Regions from separate parts of the Desulfitobacterium sp. PCE1 genome, predicted to be linked through region 2. Evidence: riboswitches for the same ligand, from Rfam matches in the RefSeq annotation. Region 2 holds a riboswitch; each other region holds the start of a gene.

Region 1 (5,166 bases), 1.9 Mb from region 2:
CTGCCCAGTGCTTGCGACAGAACAGCCAATTCCTCCATCATGGCGGCGAAATTAGCCAGGGTTAAGGATTGCTTGCCGTCAGATACGGCCTTTTCCGGCTGAGGATGCACCTCAACAAGGATACCATCCGCCCCGGCCGCTACTGCGGCTTTCGTCATGGCAGGCACCAGATTCCAACGTCCGGTTCCGTGACTGGGGTCAACAATAACCGGAAGATGGGAAAGGGACTGAAGAGCGGGAACCATACTTAAATCCAGAGTATTTCTGGTGTAGCTTTCAAAGGTACGAATCCCCCGCTCACAGAACATGACTTGGTAGTTGCCTCCATCCATAATGTACTCTGCAGCCATCATCCATTCTTCAAGGGTTGCCGAGGGTCCCCGCTTCAAGAGGATGGGTTTATTGGTTTTGGCTACTTCTTTAAGGAGGAAGAAGTTCTGCATATTGCGGGCCCCGATTTGCAGGATATCCGTATAATGGGCTACAAGCTCCACATCCCGCACATCCACTACTTCAGTTACGACCAGGAGCCCCGTCTCTTCTCTGGCTTCGGCGAGAAGTTTTAATCCATCCTCTTCCAAGCCCTGAAAAGCATAGGGAGAAGTACGGGGTTTGAAAGCTCCTCCTCTCAAAAAGGTAGCCCCTGCTTCTTTAACAGCGTGCGCAGTCTCTAAAATCTGGGACCGGCTTTCAACGCTGCAGGGTCCCGCCATTACGTGAATTTCGTCCCCGCCAATCTCATAGTCCCCTATCTTAACGATGGTATTCTCACTCTGAAACTCACGACTTACAAGCTTATAGGGTGCCAGAATGGGAACCACTTTTTCTACCCAAGGCAGGGCTTCCAGGTCCAGAGCCTTCAGTCGCGAACGATCTCCTACGGCACCAATGATAATCTTTTCTACCCCTTGGGATAGATGAATCTTAAATCCCTCCTGGCTCAAACGCTCATTGATTTCCTGAACTTCTGTCTCACCGGCTCCACGCTTTAATACGATAATCATAATTTTCCACTCCTTAACTACCATCCTACTTTTTTGTTTATATTACTCACTTGCAGCGTGAGCAAAATCTACCATAATACAACTCTACTCCACAAGATCTCTGCGTAAGTTAACCGCATCTCTTAGGTACACCGGGTGGATTTCTTCTTGAGTTAAAGAAGACTCTACATGAAGCAGCACTCGAATACATAGTGGCAGCGAGCCTGAAACAGGAATTTCATTCAGGCAGATCATAGGCACCCTATCCCAACCCAGTTGACGTGCGAAAGTGGCAGGAAATGCAACATCGATATCCTTGGTCAGGGTGAAGATGGCACTGATAATATCTTCCGTCGCTAAGGAATTACGCATCATCATCTCCTGCAAGAGTTCCTGTGTCGCTTGACGGATTTGTTCTACATCATTTTCTTGAATCGTAATGGCGCCACGTATACCACGAACCCTCGTCACATTACTTCATCTCCCTTTTAATCCATATTTTCTTTCGGAGACGCCCTATGTCCCAGGCCCACAGCCACCTCATCCAGATGCAATAAGCCCACTCCAAAGAAAACCGCCACCGACAAATGTTCATCTCTCCTGGCAATACCGATTTTCCCACCGATATTTAATCCCATAGCCTTTGGCATAATCTGACTCAATGCTTCCCGGGTGGCTCCGGCAACAGCCCCTTCATCTCCATGGGTTTCCTTAATGACCCCTTCCCGCTTGGCGGCAACTATGGCCCTTTCCACGATTTTTTTAATAGCTGTAAGATACTCACCGCCATAATCCACAGCCACAGTACGAATTCCGTGGCGACCAAAACCATCCTTCAAGTGTGCTTCTTCTTCACGGCTTTCGGCCATGGCCATGCGCAATGCCGCCATAGCAATTTTCTTACTTTCTGCAACCATTCTATTCATTCCTTTCCCTTAAGGGATTCCTTTGATTAGATTATCCATCTTTAATAGTACTACACTATGTACTTTTAGACATTAGTACATTTCCTAAAAAAGAGAATAAAAAAGACACCTACGGTGTCAATTATCTGATTCCACCGTCCTACCATCCTTCCATTATTCAATTGGGGGGAAAAATAGAAAACTAAACCGTCCTACAACTAGTATCTCTACATCAGATGTTGAATTGGATATTAAATTATATTATATGATGCATCCGATCGATTTTCAAGCTCGAATCTATAGTTCTGCATGGAAAAATCAATTGCGGATGACCATACAGATTTGGGTTCAGAATTAAGCTTGAGTGTCTTGGCTTTTCTTAATTCCTAGCACTTTACCCGCGACCAAGGCAATGACTGCCGAAGCTGCACTGAAGAGGGCTCCCATTTTTGCTGCTCCTTGCAGACCCGGATCGATAAAGGCCACGCCTGAAACGAACAGGGCGACTGTGAGTCCCATAGCCGCTACCACGCCCGCCACAAGAAGCTCTTTATACCCCATGCCCTTGGGAAAGGGAAAGCCGATAACTGTTGCCAAAGAGCCCATTAGGAATATTCCCAGAGTTTTTCCTCCTAAGAGGGCAATGAAAATGAGCCATGTGAGGGTGCTGATTTCCGAGAACTCCACGCCCGCATTGGTTAACCCGAACAAAAGCAGGCCAAAATCCACGAAAATTTTCCACTCGTGCTCAAATGTTTTCAAAGTAGAATGATCTTTGGGATCATCCTCAAACAAGCCGAATTCCTCCCTGGGAGGGTGGGGCAGGAAGGGAACGATGAAAACCAGGGCCAGAGCCGGATGAATATGAGCCAGATAAAGCCCTGCCCAACTCAGCACTCCCCCAAAGACGATATAAGGCCAGTAGCTCCGAACATTTTTGCGTCGAAGCAGATAAGCGACCAGCATCCCTCCCACAGTGAGCAATAACCAGATCGGGGCCACCGGATTGGCGGGGTCAGGGTAAAAGAAGGCGATAATCATGAGACCGATGCCATCATCGACAATAGCCAAGAGCAATAAAAAGGAGACGGCAGCATGATGAGCCCCAAACACTACCCTTGCCACCAACCAAGCTAAGGCGATATCGGTGGCTGTAGGTATGCCCCAACCTTTAGCGAATTCGGAACTCCCTATCAGGGCATTTAAACCAATAAATACAAGGGCCGGGCCCAGAACACCGCCAAGGGTGGCCATTAAGGGGTTGACGGCCCGTTTAATGGGATTTAAGCTCCCTCCAGGCAATAGGCTCTGGGTGATTTCAACAGCCGCTATAGCAAAAAAGAACACCATAAAAATATCATTAACAAAGAAATGAAGGGATAGGTCTCCCATAATTTCATTGTGCACAAAATGATGGTAATTCTCCGGCACTAAATTAGCCCAAACAAGTGCAATAAGAACACCTAGAATTAATGGTATTGAAAACTCCTGCAAAAAATTAATAGTCTTTTTCTTCGTACTCACTGGATCTCCCCCTCAAGTCAATAATAATGTGTAAATAGGATAGACAGACTCATAATGTCGCGGTCCTGTAAGCACTCCTTTCCTAAAAAAGCATACAAAAAGAGAGTAGTCCAAAAAGGAACTACTCTCCCCTAAGAAGTTCTAAGCACTTGTAGCTTGGCGATCTTAGTCGATCTTGCGCAACGACCTTAGACCCATAGCTTTAGCGTCCTTTGCTTTCACAAAGTTTGCCCCAACCATTAGAAATATTTAATTTTTAATAATTTAGTATAGCATAGATAAACTGCCTCAGGCAATAACCGAGCAACATCTTTTATCCCATGTCCTAGCGGCTGACTCTTAAAGTTTGGACATTATGCTCGATAATAACCGTCTGATTAAGCCGAGGCTCTGTCAGGGCGGAATCTTTCCTGATCACCTGTATGCGCACAATGGCGGATACATTGGTTCCATCCAACTGAAGTATTCCTCCTTGAACAGGGATCTCCAATTCCCCTCGTGCTAAGGTTCCGAGAACTTTTCCATTTTGGATCACGCGGACCGGTGCGGCGGGAACAGCTTTGAGGGTTATCAGGGATGTTTGAGAAGTCGCTTCCTGAATTAAATTCGGTGTGACCGTACTTGATACCGGCGTACTGTCCAAGGAAGGCGCTTCTACGTTCTGTGCCACGGAAATATAATAATCCACAGGATCTTTAGCTAACCCTAAAGCCATCTGAGCTAAAACCAAGAAGACAGCTGAGAGAACGACCGCCCGAATAATAGCCTTCTCGAATTTAAGCAGACCTGACGAATAATTATGCCGACGTTTATTGGCACGGGCTGTGGTTCTCCCGGAACGAGGAATAAATCCATTTCGCTTCTTATTCTTACTAAAAAATTGCAAAGGACGCATAAACTTCACCTCATCACCAGTTTATGCGTCCTGTGTAGAACTAAGACATGATTATTATTTTTAGAGCGTGCAGATTCTAGTCATTTATTAAAGCGTATTCTCCCGCTCCTCGGCCAGCCCGGTATCCCATGGCAAAAGCTGCTTGCAGATTATAGCCTCCTGTCACTCCATCCACATCCACTACTTCTCCGGCCCAATACAGACCCTTGACCTTTTTGGAAGCCATGGTCTTCGGATCGATTTCTTTGACATCCACTCCTCCAGCCGTCACGATGGCTGCAGCTAGAGGTAAGGTCTCTTTGATGGATAAAGGGAGCTCTTGCAACAAATGCACCAGGTATTTTCTTTCTTCCCTATTGATACTATTGACCACTCTCTCAGGGGGGATTTTAGACAATTGGATGATTATGGGAATCAAGCTTTTAGGGAGGATCTCATCCAGTGAGTTCTTGAATTGCTTATTTAAGTATTTCTTAAAATCTCTTTGTACCCTCTGATCCAATTGTTCTGCCGTCAAGGCAGGTTTGAGGTTGATAGTCAGGTGAACCTTTTCTCCGCGGGCCAATACTTCTCCCGCCCAGCGGCTCAAAGTAAGAATAATCGGGCCGGAGACACCGAAGTGAGTAAAAAGCATCTCTCCAAATTCTGTTTGCTGCTTTTTCCCGCTATACCACAAAGCGGCTTCCACATTCCTTAGGGAAAGCCCTTGAACCTGAGTCACCCAGTCTTCGTGAGTTCTCAACGGAACAAGAGATGGCCGCGGGGGGATAACCTTATGGCCTAGCTTATGAGCCATCTTGTAGCCATCTCCTGTGGAGCCTGTAGCTGGATAAGAACCGCCCCCCGTACAGATGATCAC
Region 2 (5,166 bases):
TGCAGACTAATGTTATTACAATTTCACCGAATACCGAGATTAGAGAAATCGCTAAGCTACTATGTGACCATCATATTTCCGGGGTTCCAGTCCTCGACTTTTTCGGCAATTTAATTGGTATTGTCAGCGAAGGCGACCTGCTTCATAAAGAAACCAACCCTCGGGTTCCTGAAGCGGTGGGATTCTTGGGTGCTCTGATCTATTACCGTGGAGTCAAGCAATATGAATCAGATCTAAAAAAATTAGTTGCCCTCAAAGCCTCGGAGATTATGACTCAAGAGGTTATAACCCTTAATAAAGACGCTACTATTGAGGAAGCCGCCTCTCTGATGATCAAGCATAATGTGAAACGATTGCCCATCATGGAGGACGGAAAAATGATCGGAATCATCAGTCGAAAAGATGTCATTAAGGTTCTTATTGAGGAGTAGACGGCTATGCCGCTGGCGCAGCACCAGCAGAGGACGAAAAAGCTTGCTTGGGTCGCATAGCTTTACGCACATCGCTCACTCCATAGCTCCGGGGCTGGTCAACTCGCTTTCTTAACAGCTACGCCAAACCTCTGGGTAATACCTGATGTGAACCGGCGGCTTCGCTACGTTAAGAAAGCGACATTGACCCGACCGCCCCTCCGCTAAATCCGTTCGCTTTTGTGCGTAAAGCTACGCTTGCGGGTCTTTTCGTGTCTTTTCTGGGGTCTTTTTCATCATCTGCCGGCCATGCCGCGGGGCGGCAGATGATGAAAACCTTTGCTCGGGTCTGGTAGCGTATCCTACAACGCGCCGCTCAAACCCGAAAGACAGCCCAAGGATTTTGCTTTACAAGAGTGAGCGAATTTAAGCGAGCGGAAACAAAACTTCGCGAAAGCACGCAGCGGAGAAAGGTTGGAAACAGGACGTTTCCAACCGGCCATTGAGAACAAGTGCGAAAGCAGTGCTTTCGAGGAGCGATTTGGCCACGAAACCCGGGCGAGGGTTTCGCCCAAGCCGCCTGCCACAGAGAAGACTTAGCGGCGCAGGTGTACCTTTCGGAGCGAAGAGCTTGAGCGTTAGTTTTGTCTGCGCAGCTTATCTAGCGACCAGTGTAAAGCAAAATCCTGGAGAATTAGCTTTCAGATTTTTTCTAAATACATAAAATGTGCACAACAAGCAGCCCGCCAATTCCCTTCGGGAACCGGCGGGCTAACTTTATCTATCTAAACCATCTGAAGTAATTCCCTTTATCACGGATTAACCAATTCATAATAATGCTTCCCATCGAAACTCACTCGCTGGGCCTCTTCTTTATACACCAGATGCTCCAGATGAGCCATGGCTTCGCCAGAGGCAAACCACTTTTGGGTTAGGGGAAAATCATTCCAGCTCTTATAGTTCAAATCCCAGCGCATTCTTGCAGCTGTCTCCATAACGGTTTTTTTACCATCACGCAGAATCCCGGTGATTTCCTCGAGTCGTTCCTGGTGATGAGCTATCAATTCGTCAATTCGTTGCCGGTGGTTTCGAATAAGGCTGCGATGAGCTGGAAACACCCAATCAATATCAAACTGGCGAATCTTGTTCAGGCTTTCAATAAAGTTTCCCAGACTATCGATTTTGTAGTGCCAAAAGGTAATATTGGGAGTTATCTCATTAAGAATATGATCCCCGCCGAAAAACAGCTTATGCTTTCTTTCGTACAGACCTATGTGCCCTGGGCTATGACCAGGAATATCGATAACTTCGAATTGATAGGGCCCCACCTCCAAACAGTCCCCTTCCTGCAGTGGAGTGTATTCAAAAGGCTCCTTAGGAGCTATATCGAAGGCTTCTATCTCCTTTATCCCGATTCCTTGTTTCAAATTAAGGCCCTCACTCAGATGGTTCAGCACAAGTTCAGGAGAAGTTCTGAAGTTATTCAGCAGGGTGCCATCTTTCTTCCCGATATAGACCTTACACCCTTGTTTCCATAGATAGTCGGCCAGTCCGGAATGGTCGATATGCATATGGGTCAGCACTAAATCTGTCCGTTTAAGATCAATGCCTGATGCAGCAATCCCTTCCATAAGAGCCTTTTTACACTCTTCCTTATTAAACCCCGTATCCAAAATCAGGGGACGGTCTTCGGAAAGGATAATATAGCTATTTAATGCCTTCAGTGGATTTTTCGGCAATGGAACTTCATTTAAATAAATTTGGGGATAAACTTCACGAATCATTTCTTTTCACCTCAACGCTTTAGAGATAAACTATTCTGACTATTCTAACATAGATATTCCGTGATTCATAGAGGATGTACCCTATTATTTAAAATTCCCCATTTGGGCGAGAAGATGTTGTGAAGCTAAAACTTAACATTTATAATAGGATGAGTGATAAAAAAACTTATACTTTAGATACATAAAATATGTATAGCCTGCACTTTAGTGTCGACAATAGCAAACTTGGCGAAAGCCAAGGACGCAAAGCTATGGGTCTTCCAGGACATGCCTGATGATTGCCAAGCCACCGAAGCCTTAAGCTTTAAACTACTTTGTCGCCAGTTCACATGGCGATTTTTAATTTTATATCCCTTTTTTATAAATTGATCCCCTCTTTATAAATTTGATCTATGAAGATAAGTTTGAAAGGAAGAACAATTCAATGCGTCAGTTAAGTATAAACAGGCTTCAAGAAGGAGATATCCTGGGGCGAACCATCTATACCAATGACGGTCGTGTACTCCTGGGAAGAGGAATGTCTCTGACCAAGTCTTATATAGAACGTTTGAAAACCCTTGGTATCAGCATTCTCTATATTGACGACGAGGAAAGTAAGGATATCGTGGTGGAGGATGTTATCTCCGAAGAACATCGGCGTGAGGCCATGGCGTCCCTGGATAATGCCGTACAAGCTGTGAAAGTAGGAAAAGACTTTGATGGCTTTAATGTAAAAAAGAACATTGACAACATCATTCAGGATGTCCTTTTCCAAAAGGATATCTTCATCGGATTAGCGGATATGAGGACCTATGACAATCAAATTTTTGCACATTCCGTCAATGTATGTGTTCTCTCCACTGTACTGGGTAAGGCCTTAGGCCTGGAGCGGGAAAGTCTGGAAGGATTAGCCATCGGTGCCTTATTTCATGATATCGGCACCGTGAAATTGCCCAAGAAGCTGTTAAATAAGCGAGAGCCCTTTACTCCTGAGGAAGCGGAGCTTTACCAAACTCACACCAATCACGGCTTCGATATACTCAGAACAAAACGGGAACTGAATTTATTGAGCGCCCATATTGCCTTCCAGCACCATGAGCGTCTCAATGGCAACGGCTATCCCCGTAAACTGGAGGGAGATGCCGTTCATCAGTGGGCACAGATTGTAGGCATTGCTAACTTCTATGATAATTTAGTGAATGACGGCCCAGGACATACCCGCATCCCGCCCCATGAAGCCTGTGAAATTCTTATGGGTAGCGCAGAGAAATTTTTCTCTAAGGATCTGGTGATCACGTTTCTTAAACATATTGCCGCATATCCCACGGGCTGTACCGTTAAACTGAGTACCGGAGAAACAGGTATCATCGTCGATCAAAATAAGAGTCTGCCCATGCGCCCCATCGTCAGGGTTTTAGTCGCCGACGACGAGCTTTCCAATGTCCAAGCGAAAGAATACAATCTCGTGGAGAAGCGCACTCTTTTTATCGAGTCCATTCTGGAGTAAGCTATTTAGACAGAGTTAAACAATTTACATTCTAGGAGTGCAAAATGAGAGCGCAGCGAATTTACCCGTTCGTTGCGCTCTTTTATGCACTAGGGATGCTTATTTCTTCGGAGAGCTGGGCAAGAAGGAATATAATCGAAAGGCTAAAGAAACGACAAACAGAACCACGCCAAAAGGAAAGAGTCCTAAAGCCATTTCGATCCCCGTGGGAAAATAGGGCCAGGAACTGGTAAAGGAAGATATCCCTTCTTGATATTCACCGATGGCTACAGGATATGCCCAGGCCTCGATACCGGTACCATGAATAGTGAAGCTTAACGGTATGGCATTAAACGACGGGAACATCAGCATCATACGGTGGGCAAAAACCCCTATAAAAAGCAGCACACAACCAAGAATTAGGGTTTGCCGCGTACTTTTGCCCTTTTGGGTAAAGAAAAACAGCATGGTAAAGGCCGGCAAAAGAAGCTCTATGCCGTAGATCATCCCATATTGGCCAAAGAGAAGGGTGAAAAGTTCATGACCTTCGGTCCCTCCCCACCAGCCATGAATCAGCAGATCTACAGCCACGAAGAAAAAATGAACCAGGAGTGAACCGGCTACGATGAGGGCTAACGTCTTAAAGGCATCCTGATATTCAGTAAACCCTTCTTTCCCTACATAAATGAGGGAAATTAAAAGCACTAGGGCCGTTCCCGAAGCCACCGCTACCGCAATAAAGTCCGGGGGTAGTATCGCCGTGTTCCACCAGCCCCGGGAGGCTTGGGTGGCAAAGATCAAAGCAGTGACCGTGTGAATCAGTACGGCAAAGGGCAAGCCAATGATCGCCACACGCTTCGACCACTTTTGGGAGAAACGTTCTATCTCCTCTTGGGAATAGTTCTTGGTCCAACCCTTAAAAAAACCATGTCCCTCCCTTTTCCAATCGGGAAGAAGCTGGACATACACACTTAAGAAGGTTACGACCATGTAAGCACTGATAACAACCATATCCCAAACAAGAGGAGAGTTCACATTGGGGTGGAGGAGTATATTATAGATCCGGTCGATGCGACCCATATCAGGCAGAATCATAGCCCCTGCTCCCAGGGTACAGGCAAAGGCCGACAAGGAAGCAATCCTCGTCAGGGGTTTTAGGTTCTCCAGGTTAAAAAGATAGACAGAGGAGGATACGATCAACCCACCTGCAGCGATGCCTACAAAAAAGGCAAAGGTGGCAATATAGAGTCCCCAGCTGAAGGAATTACGCATATTGGTGACAATAAGACCTTCCTTGAATTGAAATCCCCAGGCGCTCAAGCCTATCAGCAATAGGATTACCGCCAGCACAAGCATCCCATTGAAGGGTTTGCCGGCAGCAGGCACCGTTCGAGTGGTCACCACATTATTCTGTGCCAAAATTCTTTCACCCTTTCTATTCTCTTGATTATATTTTGTCATCACTCTTTTTATTTTCTATAATTTCTACCGGTTGAGCTTGCTGGCG
Region 3 (5,166 bases), 770 kb from region 2:
ATCAAAGGAGCTACTCAGTTACTTGTGGATGTGTTGGGCAAAAACCCCAATACAACGGTCGTGGTGATCGATGAGGTCAATACTGATAATTGGGGTATTGCCGGGGAGACTATAACAGCTCGTAGAAAAGACGGTCGCTAATAATAGTGGAGAAATATGAAAACAGGACTATTTGGTATACATGCGTTATCAAAATAGAGATCAAGCGATTAACAGGTAAGATCGCCAGGTACTAAATAGGATATTTGGTTATTTGAAAGGAATCCGGGTTTTATTGGATAAATAGAACCCGGATTATTGTGAATAAGTGTGGAAAAATTATTGTTTGGCATTTCCGGTTTGCCACTATACGATGGGATAAAACGATTTAATTATGCAACCGGTATTCACTATTTGAAGTCTATAGGGCTGGATGCTATGGAACTGCTGTTTGTTCGAAGTGTCAATGTGACGGATAACAACAAGGATGCTGTTCTGGAAGCAAAGCAAAAGGAAGGCTTTTACCTTTCGGCCCACGCATCTCATTATATCAACCTGAATTCAGATGATACTGCTATACAAATTCAATCAATCGAAAGAATAATTGATGCAGCAAAAGGGTTAGCTAAGGTCGGAGGAAGGAGTCTGGTACTTCATCCGGGATTCTACATGAATGACTCCAAGGAAGTTGCTTACGCTACAATTAAAATTAATTTAATGAAGCTTTCGAGTTATGGCGTAGATTACAGGCTTGAGACAACTGGAAAGGGGTCTCAGTTTGGAACGCTGGAAGAGCTGGTTTCCCTTTGTCAAGAGGTTCCCTCATGTAAGCTCTGCATTGATTTTTCTCATATTCACGCGAGATCAAACGGCGGTCTTAAGAATTATGACGATTTTGCTGGTGTTCTTAAGCACGTCCTTGATAATTTAGGCAGAACTGCCCTGGAGGATTTACACATTCATATGGGGGGAATAAAGTACACAGCGAAAGGCGAAAGAAGTCATGTTCCATTACTGGAAAGCGACTTTAATTATAAGGAATGTCTAAGGGCTATAAAAGATTATGATGTCCGAGGATGTATCATAGCTGAAGGGCCTCTTTTAGAGAGAGATGCTTTACTTCTAAAAGAAACTTATGAAAAATTGGTCTAAAGGCAGTGGTGCAAAGTCGCAGGGTCTAAGGCGCTCAGAAAGCGCTAGGATAGCTTGGTTGCTAAAATGTTGCAAAGACTGTCTTTTTAGGACGGGCTTTCGTTATATAAGTTCCGCAACTTTGTACGTTAGGGTCAAAAAAATGCTATGCGGTAAAGCCGCATGACATTAGTATTTTTCGAGAGTAATGGCCCCGATTTCCATACTTCAAAAGCCCACTATTTTAATTGAGTCAGAAGACATGTAAAACTAGAAAGAATGGAAATTGGAGAGGAAATGAAGAAAAGATGTGGAATATTAGAAGAATTGCGAAATATGCTCTTTAATAGTGATAGGGAAATGGTGGTTTCTATATAAAGTTTTGATATGAGTTGTGAAGATGATCAAGTTTGGCTAAAAACTGAGTTCGCTAGCAAGCCCTAATGTAAAAAGCCCTCCAGATTGCTAAAGAGCGAGTCCCGTTATTTATGTGAAAAACAGTTGAAGAAAAGGAAAGAAAAGAGGTTGTTGTGATGTGGAGTTCACTTAAAAAGATATTATATGGGGATAACAAATCAACATCACCAAACGATGCTGTTTTTGAGTGCAGACTTTGCCAGGCCACATTCAATATCGATGCCAGACCTTCTGAAGAGTATCAACTCTGTTATGCATGTTTTAAAGCAACAAGTGATCATGTGGCATCACTGATAGAAAATATCGGAGTGTTAAAAGAAAAAGCAAATAACGCAGGACAAGCGGGGAATTCTTATGTGCAAATGCACTATTTAAAGGAAATTTTGGATAGGCTAACCGAATACAAAGAATCCTATTACGATAAGGGTGTCGACATTATTAATGAGGATATCAATAAGTTAATTGGAGAGGTCCGGGAAGTACATGATGAAGCGGCCAAAGAAGTCAGGGAAAGCAGACGGCGCAGAGTTAAAATGGATGTATCCGCAATGGAACTTTGGACTAGAGAGCAGTGGAATGGTATTCGTGCCGATCAGCAAAGAGTTCTGAAAGATTATTTAAGTTTATACGACACTATAGATAGAGCGGGATATGGACTAAAGGATGGCAGATCCCTGGCAAATGAATTATTCCAAACCGCAGTACACTTCTTGACTTATATAGCCTTAGCGGATGGCGACTTAACTGAGATTGAAAGCCAAATCATCAAGGATTATCTAAATATAGGCGGAGCTTATGCCATAGATGTGGAAGCCTCGAAAAAATATATACTAGAGAATCCCCAGTTTGCAGAGGGGATCCCATCTTTTCTGGATATCATTAGAGAGCTTGATCAACATCTTAGTGAAACAGGTACACGCTCAAAGAAAGCCGTGGAGACAATGACCGGGATTGTCATGTTTTTTGGATATCTGGGTAAGTATTTCTTGTATGAAAGCTGCAATGACATTGATATTAACAAATCGACGGCGTTATACGAGTATTTATTGCATCTCAATGAGTACTTGGAAGATAACGGATATGAAACAACAGACCTGCACGAATTCCAAGAGATAGATCCGGAGGACGTGGATAGAACCGGCAGTTCTAATAAAAACCTTGAGCAACTGCTCCAGGAATTGAATGAACTGATCGGATTAGCTAGGGTTAAAAAGGATCTGAATAGTCTGGTCAATTTGATTAAAGTGCAAAAGATACGTGAGGAACGGGGCTTCAGTCAACCGGCCATGTCTTTGCATTTGGTGTTTTCGGGGAACCCTGGAACAGGAAAAACAACGGTGGCCAGATTGCTGGCCGAAATATATAAAGCATTAGGATTGGTTTCCAAGGGCCAGCTTATTGAAACTGACCGTTCAGGGCTTGTTGGCGGGTATGTGGGACAAACCGCTCTAAAAACCCAGGAAGTGATCAGCAAAGCGAAGGGCGGTATCTTATTTATTGATGAAGCCTATTCTCTTACAGAAAACCGGGGAGAATCAGATTTTGGAACTGAAGCCATCGATACCCTTGTCAAAGCCATGGAAGATCACCGGGCAGATTTAGTCGTAATAGTAGCAGGATATCCTGAACCAATGGAGCGTTTTTTGGATTCCAATCCGGGTCTGCGGTCACGGTTTAATAAATTTATTGTCTTTGATGACTACAGCGCGGAGGAATTGATATTAATTTTACAATCCATGTGTAAAAAGGCGAATCTAAGGCTGTCAAGCCAAGTAGAAGACTCCGCCTATTCATTCTTCCAAAAACAATGCGATTCGGATACATTTGCCAACGCAAGAGATGTAAGAAACTTTTTTGAAAAAGCTCTTGTTAACCAGGCCAATAGATTAGCCCAAATTGAAGATTTAAGTGATGAAATGTTGTTTGCAATAGAATATGAAGATATAAAGGATAGTACTTGTTAAACTGTCGAATTTTGCAGATGATGAAGCGGAAGGCTTGGTCAAGCACGAGGAATGGGGTAAGTGGCAGGAAGAGTCGGTGAACTATTCCTGTCGAACTGCTCTGTTCATCCTCCTGCTGAGTTTACCCGACTCCAAAAAATGCTTGACCAAAGCGTTAGATGCCTTCATACTTAGGTTAACTTAACTATCTTTTAATGTTTTACCAGAGGAAAAAGGATATGATAGTGATGATATGAAGTGTGGGACTTTTCCCGAAGATATATTGAGATATCTTGTTAAAAATAACATCTTTTTAGATTTTGATAGTTTTAAACAACAAGTAGAAGAAACAATTATCACATTATTGTCTGACTAAACATTATAAAATGGGAAGCAAATAAAGCGATTATGCTTACAGATCGGCATCCATATTCTTTTGTGACGATAGGATTGAAGAGTGGAATGAAAAATACGAAGGTACTTGGATAACGGCTTACAGTTTGTGCTGGCGTTTTTTGAGGTAGTAGGTGCTTCACAGAAATAAAACCGTGGCGACTTGTCACGGTTTTATTATTTCTAGGATTTATTTAAAGCGGAGAATCTACAGTCAGGAGCTTTGTTTCAAAAAGAAAAGAAGAAACATGTTGAGATGCCAGAATTATTAAAAAAGGTTAAGAATTGAAAAAGGAATTATCAACCTGCTTGTTTAATAGCTATAGTAATGAAAATCCCTAACGACAAGGAGGGTAAGATGTATATGCTAACAAAGCGTCAAAATTTATTGGAAACCATAAAGGGCGGAAATCCGGACCGGTATGTAAAGCAGTATGAGTTTATGAATCTCATCATGGAGGCCAGCGTAACTATGGCTGGTTTTCCTGCCCCGGGGCAGACCTCCAAAGGAGCCTGGGGAATAACCTGGATGTGGCCGGAGGGGCAGATAGGGCCGTTTCCTGTACATGATGAAGAACATAAGGTTTTAAAAGATATCACGGAGTGGAGAAAATACGTCAAAGCACCTGAGATTCCCATAGATGATGAAACCTGGGCCCCGGCTATCGCTCATGCCCAGGCTGTCGACCGGAATGAGGAATTTGTGACGGCGATGGCTGCACCGGGAGTATTTGAAATGACTCATCACCTGATGAGTATGGAAGACGCGTTAATGGCCTTATATGAAGAACCGGAAGCCATGCACGAACTGATCAACTACATTACCGAATTCGAATTAGCTTATGCAAAAATCGTCATTGAAAAAATCCATCCGGACGCTCTTTTCCATCATGACGATTGGGGCAGCCAGATCAACTCTTTCATTTCTCCGGAAATGTTTAAAAAGTTTTTCCTCCCCGCCTATAAAACAATCTATGGCTACTATAAAGCGAATGGTGTGGAAGTGATTGTCCATCACAGTGATTCCTATGCTGCTAATCTGGTTCCCTTTATGATCGAAATGGGAGTTGATATCTGGCAAGGTGTTATGACCACCAACAACGCACCTGAATTAATCGAGAAATATGGTGGAAAAATTACTTTCATGGGAGATATAGACAGCGGGTATCTTGATCTTCCAGACTGGAAGCCTGAACGATGCGCAGAGGCAGTTGAGAGAGCTTGTCGGAGATGCGGCAAGAAATATTTTATTCCCTGTCTGACCATGGGCGGGCCGGATAGTATTTATCCTGGTGTATATGCC

Evidence for each region. Region 2 has a riboswitch for cyclic di-GMP ahead of DESPCE1_RS0104570 (HD-GYP domain-containing protein). Riboswitches for the same ligand answer to the same signal wherever they lie in the genome.
Region 1: linked by a shared signal. The riboswitch ahead of DESPCE1_RS0114225 (Na+/H+ antiporter NhaA) and the one ahead of DESPCE1_RS0104570 (HD-GYP domain-containing protein) in region 2 are both predicted to bind cyclic di-GMP.
Region 3: linked by a shared signal. The riboswitch ahead of DESPCE1_RS0108475 (AAA family ATPase) and the one ahead of DESPCE1_RS0104570 (HD-GYP domain-containing protein) in region 2 are both predicted to bind cyclic di-GMP.

Annotation. Positions count from the first base shown of each region.
Region 1 covers NZ_KB913023.1:2,855,084-2,860,249, forward strand. The annotation lists gene aroF (3-deoxy-7-phosphoheptulonate synthase) at 1-1,004, opposite strand, end outside; gene aroH (chorismate mutase) at 1,089-1,454, opposite strand; gene DESPCE1_RS0114220 (HutP family protein) at 1,472-1,900, opposite strand; gene DESPCE1_RS0114225 (Na+/H+ antiporter NhaA) at 2,243-3,412, opposite strand; cyclic di-GMP riboswitch class I at 3,560-3,654, opposite strand; gene DESPCE1_RS0114230 (hypothetical protein) at 3,738-4,307, opposite strand; gene DESPCE1_RS0114235 (NAD(P)/FAD-dependent oxidoreductase) at 4,384-5,166, opposite strand, start outside.
Region 2 covers NZ_KB913023.1:920,620-925,785, reverse strand. The annotation lists gene DESPCE1_RS0104580 (CBS domain-containing protein) at 1-431, shown strand, start outside; gene DESPCE1_RS0104575 (MBL fold metallo-hydrolase) at 1,223-2,194, opposite strand; cyclic di-GMP riboswitch class I at 2,403-2,488, shown strand; gene DESPCE1_RS0104570 (HD-GYP domain-containing protein) at 2,619-3,680, shown strand; gene nrfD (NrfD/PsrC family molybdoenzyme membrane anchor subunit) at 3,780-5,078, opposite strand; gene DESPCE1_RS0104560 (4Fe-4S dicluster domain-containing protein) at 5,145-5,166, opposite strand, start outside.
Region 3 covers NZ_KB913023.1:1,689,697-1,694,862, forward strand. The annotation lists gene DESPCE1_RS0108465 (2-hydroxymuconate tautomerase family protein) at 1-141, shown strand, start outside; gene DESPCE1_RS0108470 (TIM barrel protein) at 310-1,131, shown strand; cyclic di-GMP riboswitch class I at 1,123-1,197, shown strand; gene DESPCE1_RS0108475 (AAA family ATPase) at 1,644-3,491, shown strand; gene DESPCE1_RS22470 (DUF3102 domain-containing protein) at 3,526-3,675, shown strand; gene DESPCE1_RS0108480 (uroporphyrinogen decarboxylase family protein) at 4,228-5,166, shown strand, end outside.